Cohaesibacter gelatinilyticus: one gene and its partner. The protein of the gene in region 1 binds, or shares a complex with, the protein of each later gene. Links are inferred from orthologs where the notes say so. Each region holds a gene or a part of one and is shown on either strand. Other genes may lie near its edges.

Evidence for each region. Proteins that work in one complex are often made in the same cells at the same time.
Region 2: the proteins of trxB (region 1) and trxA are in contact, whole or in part, in a crystal structure (PDB 1F6M), measured with the Escherichia coli proteins. The link is inferred for Cohaesibacter gelatinilyticus from one-to-one orthologs.

The regions. Positions count from the first base shown.
Region 1 is NZ_OBEL01000006.1:16,660-21,149, reverse strand. The notes cover bases 705-3,449. They hold trxB (thioredoxin-disulfide reductase), read right to left. Parts: upstream 2,674-3,449; coding sequence 1,735-2,673; downstream 705-1,734. Other genes in these bases: CRO57_RS19585 (mitochondrial fission ELM1 family protein), read right to left, coding at 2,731-3,449; CRO57_RS19595 (LysR family transcriptional regulator), read right to left, coding at 705-1,588. Also shown: CRO57_RS19600 (sigma-54-dependent Fis family transcriptional regulator), read left to right, coding at 1-326; more of CRO57_RS19595, read right to left, coding at 698-704; more of CRO57_RS19585, read right to left, coding at 3,450-3,663; CRO57_RS19580 (Lrp/AsnC family transcriptional regulator), read left to right, coding at 3,863-4,339; transcription elongation factor GreA, read right to left, coding at 4,445-4,490.
Region 2 is NZ_OBEL01000005.1:202,912-206,570, reverse strand. What follows is about bases 873-3,659. They hold trxA (thioredoxin), read left to right. Parts: upstream 873-2,000; coding sequence 2,001-2,318; downstream 2,319-3,659. Other genes in these bases: CRO57_RS18665 (bifunctional folylpolyglutamate synthase/dihydrofolate synthase), read right to left, coding at 2,379-3,659; addA (double-strand break repair helicase AddA), read left to right, coding at 873-1,856. Outside these bases: more of addA, read left to right, coding at 1-872. UniProt on the Escherichia coli protein: Participates in various redox reactions through the reversible oxidation of its active center dithiol to a disulfide and catalyzes dithiol-disulfide exchange reactions.

The DNA of each region.
Region 1 (4,490 bases):
GTAATATCCGTCAGCTGAAACATGTGCTGAAAACGGCCATTATTCTTGCGGATGAAGAACCGATTCGACCAGAGCATTTGCAGATGGGACCGATGGGCGCGGTTCTCCGGCCTCCAAGCATGGGTGATGATTTTGTGTCTGAGCATACGATCAGCCAAGAGCTTGGTTCTGGTTTGCAAAGCAACCTGCAAAAGACAGAGTATGAGACCATTCTATCGCATTTGAGGTGTGCCAAGTGGAATGTCAGCAAAGCGGCTCGTTCTCTTGGTCTATCGCGCAATACACTCTATCGGAAAATGAAAATCTACAGCATCAACCGCCATTGAGGTGACGGGTGTGGCTGGCTTGCAAGGTGATTTGTCAGATTGGAAATCTGGACAAAAAAAAGCCGGACTAAAAAGTCCGGCTTAAAGTCAATTCCGTGCAAAGCACGGAGCAATCACCTTCCAGAGGGGAACAGCTGGCTACAACTGACATCACTGGGAGGAGGAAGTGACGTCGTTGCCATCAGCTGAGACGTATATGCGCCTTTGCCGATAGATTTACAAGACGTTAATCTGCAAAGCAGCCATGCAAAAAACGCATGGCTTTAATGTTAGGTGATTTCAGATATAATGGTCGGGTAAAATATTATACGCAGAGTCAAAAAGACCGGGTCATGCCCGGTCTTTTTTGTCTGGTTATCTATTGAGGCCAGTCAATAATGCCAGCTGGCTGCCTTGGAGAGGAGAAAATCGCGCAATGCATTGATGCGCATGGAGTTTTTCATCTCGGAAGCATAGACAAAATAGGTTTGGAAGCTTGGCATGTCATGCTCGGTCAGTAGTTGAACGAGATTATCACGAGGGTGGACAACATAGTCAGGCAACATGGCAATTCCAGCACCTCGCATGACTGCGCTACGAATGGCGAGAATGTTATTCACCTTCAAATCGACTTTTCGTTTTTTGCTGCCCGGCATACCGGCACGTTCCAGCCAGTTCATATCCTTTAGGTAGTTTGGGGCATTGTCGCCAAAGGCAATAAGGCGATGACCTTCCAACTCTTCCAATGTTTGGGGGTGACCATTCTGTTTCAGATAGCTCGGGTGCGCAAAGACGTGAAAGTGTACTGTGAAGAGCTTTCGTTGGATCAAATCAGGCTGTGTTGGTTGATGCAAGCGAATGGCGACATCTGCCTCGCGCATGCCAAGGTCGAGATCTTCATTTTCCAGCAATAGATTGAGCGATAGATCGGGATACAGATCCATGAATTCCGGTAAATGCTGTGTGAGCCATGCCGAGCCCAGGCCAACAGTTGTGGTGACACGCAGCTCGCCCGTTGGCTTCTCCTTGGAATCAGTCAGATGAGTTTTGACTGTCTCCAGCTTCATCAAGACGTCATGAGCCGTTCGGTAAAGAAGTTCTCCTTGTTCGGTCAGGATCAGACCACGCGCATGGCGATGAAAGAGTGTGACACCAAGATCGAACTCCAGTGCACTGACCTGGCGAGAAATGGCGGATTGGCTCATATGCAATTTGTCACCTGCATGGGTGAAACTGCCTGCATCAGCTGCTGCATGGAATATACGAAGCTTGTCCCAATCCATTGGTTCCTCCCGGTTGGGCTGTATAAGGTGGTTATACTCTTTGGGCGACTTTATACGAAAGTATAGCCAAATGTTTGACCAACGTAAGATGAGCAATCATGATGGGGAAAATCAATTGTCATTTTCCCCATCTCATTTCATGATCTTCAATCTTCCTGCTCGGCGAGGAAACGCTCTGCTTCCAGTGCTGCCATGCAGCCCATGCCGGCAGCTGTTACCGCCTGACGATAGATGTCGTCGGTCACATCGCCTGCGGCATAGACGCCGGGAATGGATGTAGCCGTGGAATCTGGTGCAGTCCAGATATAGCCATTATCCTGCATTTTCAACTTGTCTTTGAAGAGTTCAACGGCAGGGGCATGGCCGATCGCGACGAAAATTCCATCGATATCCATATCTTTGGTTTCACCGGTTTTGACATTCTTGATACGGGCACCTGTGACGCTTGGTGGGAAGCCTTCCTTGCCCAGAACTTCATCCAGAACGCTATCCCAGATGATTTCGATCTTCGGGTTTTTCTTCAGACGCTCAATCAGGATGCGTTCGGCGCGGAACTCGTCACGACGATGTACGATGGTGACCTTGTCAGCATGGTGAGTGAGGTAGATTGCCTCTTCCACTGCTGTGTTACCACCACCAATGACCAGAACTTCCTTGCCACGATAGAAGAAGCCGTCGCAAGTCGCACAAGCAGAGACACCAAAGCCTTTGAATTTTTCTTCTGATTCCAGACCCAGCCAGCGTGCTTGGGCACCGGTGGCGATGACCACTGCATCAGCAGTATATTCAGTGCCGGAATCACCTTTTGCTTTGAAAGGTCGGGAAGACAGATCAACATCGACAATGTGATCGGTGACCATTTTGGTTCCGACATTGGCTGCCTGTGCCTTCATCTGTTCCATCAGCCATGGACCCTGAATCTCTTCTGCAAAGCCGGGGTAATTTTCAACCTCGGTGGTGATGGTTAGCTGACCACCTTCCTGCATGCCGGAAACGAGGGTTGGTTCCAACATGGCTCGGGCTGCGTAGATGGCGGCAGTGTATCCGGCGGGACCGGAGCCGATGATCAATACTTTGCTATGCATTGTGCTGTGCGTCTTTCTGGTTGTGGTCTGTCGCCGAAGGTCAAGTCTGGGATGGTCTCAGCCTTTTTTGTCGATGATCAGTCGGCGCAGTTCATCTGCAATGAGTTCTGTTGAATCTATGGGGGCTCTGGAGCCAGTTTCAAGGGGGGAATCGAGCAGATGCACAAGAGGTTGACGTAAAAGCTGTGTGATTGTGATTTTAAGCTTCTCGGGATAGGCATCCGGTTCGAAAATATAGACCGGAGCGGGTGTTGCCAGAACATCGGAGAGCATGGAGTGAGAATCTGCGGTAACGATTATGGTGTCCGCCAGAGACAGCATGGATAAATAGGGGTTGTCACCTTTGCCATCCCAGATCCAGTGCGTCCGGCCACGCAGGGCCTTTGTCACCTGATTGAGAAGATAGGGGGGGGTTCTTCGAGAAGGCGTGACCATCACCGACATGTTGGACGGAAGTTGATGGTCCAGATAATGGGCGAGCCGTTTTGCTGCTGCCTGACCAAACTTCTCGTTCTTGGTATCGCCACCAAGGACCAGAGCGACACGAGGTCCGGGTAGATGATGGATGGCTTGTGGACCGCTCTTTTGCGCGTGAGTTAATACTTCCGGGGTGATGCGATGCGGTCCGGTGAGTGTTACCATCACGTTGTTACCGCGCCTTTTGTCGTGGAATGGGACCCAAATCAGATCAGCACCTGTATTGTTGCAGCGCGGATCTTTCAAAAATAGTGTGACCGTATCGGGAGATGCTGTCTTTAGAGCCCGAAGGTAAGCAACTGTTCGTCTGCCAGATGCAATCGCAATGTCGGGATAAGGCCCGGCAATCGGTGATTTTGGCTGGTTTGGTCTGTCAGACGGTGCTATAGGCCCCCATGGCATAGCCCAGACCCAGGGGCGTCCAGGTGCAACATGACGTATTTCGATCTGTCCGCCTAGTCGTTCGGCCACGCCCAGGCACTGATTTTCATCACCGGGCTTGCCGTCGCTCAAGATCCAGATTTTTTGCTCAGCTTGGGTAATAAGACCAACTCCTTGCTGTGGCGGTTTTACGAATCATGCTCTAGAATGATAATCTGTTTCTCAAATGCGAACAAAAATATGTCATATCTTTCTCTTTGTGTCTTAAAAGGGCAAGATAACGGACCGGGATAGGCCGATCCAATGACCATTAACAAGAAACGAGGCTGCTTTGAAAGCGAGACTTGATCCGATTGACTGGAAAATCCTCAAAGAGTTGCAGGATGATGGACGGATTACCAATGTAGAATTGGCCAAACGAGTGGGGATTTCGGCTCCTCCTTGTTTGCGTCGTGTTCGTGCATTGGAAGAAGCGGGCATTATCAAAGGCTATCGTGCGATTGTGGATGAAAAGCAGGTTGGCTTTGACGTGACCGCGATTGCTCTTGTTGGACTGCACAGTCAGGCTGAGGCCGACTTGGTGGCTTTTGAAGAATTGGTTCGTTCCTGGCCACAGGTACGTGAGTGTTTCATGCTGTCCGGTGATATTGATTTCGTCCTGAGATGCGTAGCCAGCGATCTTCAGGCGTTTCAGTCTTTCGTCATCAATGAACTGACATCTGCACCCAATGTGGATAGTGTCCGTACATCTCTGACCATTCGCCAGTCGAAAGACTATCCCAATGTTCCAATTGAGATAGATGAATAAATGCTCGATGCTCTTTGAGAGCATTGAGTGTTGCCTATCAGGCATCAAAAAAAGCGCGTCTCCCATTGGGAGCGCGCTTTTTGCGTCTCTTGCCTCAATGTGAGGTCAGACATACTTGACCGCGAGGATCTCGTAGGAACGCGCGCCGCCA
Region 2 (3,659 bases), on another replicon or contig:
CATCCGTCACACTTGCACACACCATCGCCTCAACCATCAAGCATTGGTTGCAAAATGGCGATCATCTGGCTGGATCTGGCAAAAGAATCACTGCGGGCGACATTCTTATTCTGGTGCGCAAGCGTGGCGGCTTTGCCAATGCTGTCAACCGCGCCCTGAAAGAAGCCGGTCTGCCCGTTGCCGGCGCGGACCGCCTTGCCTTGCTTGATCATATCGCCGTCATGGATCTGCTCTCGCTTGGCGATGTCATGCTTTTGCCAGAGGATGATCTCAGCCTTGCCTGTGTACTGAAGAGTCCACTTTTTGGTCTCTCAGAGGAGCAATTGTTTGATCTGGCCAAAGCGCCTGAATCAGATGAAAAGCGTGAAAAAAACCTTTGGGAAATTCTGGGTGCGCATCATCAAAATGACCCATCCAGCTTGTTTGGTCGTATTTTCGGCACGCTCAGTCATTGGCGCGGGCAGATTGATTTCCAACCACCTTTCGACTTCTATGCGCAAATTCTGGGTCCGGGCGGTAAACGTCGGGCTTTTATTGAACGTCTAGGGCCAGAAGCAGATGAAGTGATTGATGAGCTGCTTTCCCGCGCTCTGGATTTTGAGAAGAAGCAAATCCCCAACCTGCAGGCATTTCTCGCTGCCATGCGCCAAGGTGGCGCAGAGATCAAGCGTGACATGGGCGCGGCTGAAAATCAGATCCGCGTCATGACGGTTCACGGCTCAAAAGGGCTGGAAGCTCCCATCGTCTTCATGGTGGACAGCACCGGCAAGCCTGCCAATCCTCGTCACCATCCGCACCTTGTCTCCCTGGATCAGAAAGACAGTTCCATCGATCTGATGGCACTCAAGACCGCAAAGGCTGATCAACCTGCCATCATTCAAGCAAGCCTTTCGGAGCTGGATCGCGAGACGGAAGAAGAATATCTGCGCCTTCTTTATGTAGGCATGACCCGTGCGGAAGATCGGCTCTATTTGTGCGGATATACAGGAACTAACGGGCCAGCGGAGAATTGCTGGTACAATGTCGTGGCCCGGCAGTTGCGCCCTGATGCTGTAGAACTGGATCATCCCGTTACTGGCGAAAGCATTTTGCGCTGGGAGCTGAAGCAAGACTTCCGTCCACGTCCTGTGAATGAGAGCCTTAATCTTAGTCCTGTAAGCGCGCCAGCAGCTTTACCCGATTGGTTCCGTGTCTCACTGGAAGCAGAACCTGCCCCGAATGCGTTGTTGCAGCCTTCGAAAGCGGCTGATCTGGTTGAAGCCAAATCCGTTGCCTTTCCCAATGTCGGACAGACAACCACCGGGTCCGCGACCAAACATAGTCTTCATGATTGGGAACCAAGGCGCAGAGGCTCGATCCTTCATAGTTTGTTTGAACATTTACCCAATCTGATATCTTCCCGATGGGAAGAACAAGGCAGAGCATTTTTGGATCGCGTAGCAGGGGATATGACAGAGACAAGCCGGGATGCGATTCTGTCTGAGGCACTTGCACTATTAAGCGATTCGGCTTTTTCCGAGCTATTCTCCTTCCAAAGTCAGGCTGAAGTTTCCATTGCGGGCTGGGTAGAAACCGCAAGTGGCCCCAGAGATGTTTCTGGCCAAGTGGATAGGTTGATCGTTACCCCTGACGAAGTTGTGATCGTGGATTACAAAACAAACCGTCATGTACCAGCTTCACCTGATGAGGTGCCCTTTGATTATGTTAGCCAAATGGCTGTTTACGGTCATCTTTTGGCACCGCTCTATCCGCAAAAGAGTGTTCGAACACTGCTTTTGTGGAGCTGCGGGCCATCCTTGATGGAGGTTGACGCAGAACAGAGATGTGCCGCACTGGATCAGATTGGAATAAGATAACACTTGCCCATCTTGACGGACGCGGCTTCAATACCTACCTTCAAGGCAACAGAGCTATATTCAAACATCAATGAATATAGATACTTCTTCCTTCCCCAGTTCATTGGTGAGCGATGAGCTGAGACGAACCGAACGAGGCTTACTATGGCTATTGTGAACGCGACTGATGCAAACTTTGCAACTGAAGTTCAGGGTGATGTCCCTGTTGTTGTTGATTTCTGGGCAGAATGGTGTGGCCCTTGTAAGATGATTGCTCCAATCCTGGACGAAATCGATACCGAAGCTGCCGGTGGTGTTAAAGTCGTCAAAGTCAATGTCGACGAAAACCCGAACACTGCTGCTCAGTTCGGCGTTCGCTCCATCCCTACCCTGTTGCTTTTCAAAGGCGGCGAAGTGGTTGACATGAAAGTAGGCGCTGCACCAAAAGCTGACCTGCTGAAATGGATCGAAGCGAAAAAATAAGCTCGTTTCTCATCTGATCAAAAAAGCCCGATTAAATTCCCAATCGGGCTTTTTTGTTATTCAATCCAGCTCTTCACCATTTGCCTTGAGCACTTCGCCGGCCAGATAAAGCGAGCCTGCAATCAGAATACGCGGGGGAGCTTCTCTTGGAATCAGAGCCAGTTTTTGCAAAGCTTCTTCAACTGAGCTGGCTGCAGATGCAGGTACTCCAGCTTTCACGGCAAGACTTGCCAGCTCAACAGGATCTTGTCCGTTTGTCTGACTGATCACAGGTACGGTAATAACGTCCCTTGCAAGACCTTTGAAGGCCTGAAAATAGCCTGATGGATCCTTGGTTTTCAGCATTCCAACGATCATGTGCAACGGACGAGGAGATCTATCTTCGAGATCTGCCAACGCCGCTGCCAGCATTTGCCCGGCATTGGGATTATGACCGCCGTCCAGCCACAATTCCGCGCCCTTGGGCGCCATATCGAACAGTGGGCCATTCGTTAGCTGCTGCAAACGACCGGGCCATTTCACCTGCTGCAAGCCTTGTGCGATGGCCTCATCGCTCAAATCAAGCAGGCCAGATTGTGCCAATGCTCTCAGTGCCGCTATCGCCATGCCTGCATTGGAGATTTGATGCTGGCCCAGCAAGCGTGGCAAGGGCAAATCCAGCAAACCATTTTCATCCTGATAGACCAGTCGTCCATGTTCCTCATAACTCATCCAATCCTGAGCATGGACAAAAAGTGGGCCAGCTCTTTTGGTACGAGCTTCGTCCTCCAATGCATCGCGAACAACATCAGCCTGGGGCCCAACGATGATCGGGCTACCAGCTTTGAAAATTCCAGCCTTTTCTTTGGCGATGCCGGCGAGGTCTGAGCCAAGATATTCTTCGTGATCCCGCGCAATCGGAGTAATCATGGTCATGGCCGGTCGTGGGATGACATTGGTGGCATCCAGCCTTCCGCCAAGACCTACTTCCAATATCACGATGTCTGCCGGTATCTGGCTGAACAGCAGAAGAGCTGCGGCAGTGGTAATCTCGAAGAAAGTAACCTCACCATCTCCATTGGCTTTTTCACATTGCTGCAAGGCCGCCAACAGGCTTTCCTCGCTTACCAGCATGCCTGCAAGGCGAATGCGCTCACGAAAGTCCACCAAATGAGGTGATGTATAAACATGCACCTTCAGCCCCTGCGCTTCCAACATCGCTCTTAACAAGGCTGAGGTGGAGCCTTTGCCATTGGTTCCGGCGACATGAATGACGGGTGGGAGCAATAGATGTGGATTGCCCAACTTTCCCAATAATGTGAACAGACGTTCCAATCCCAGATCAATCTCATCAGGGTGAAA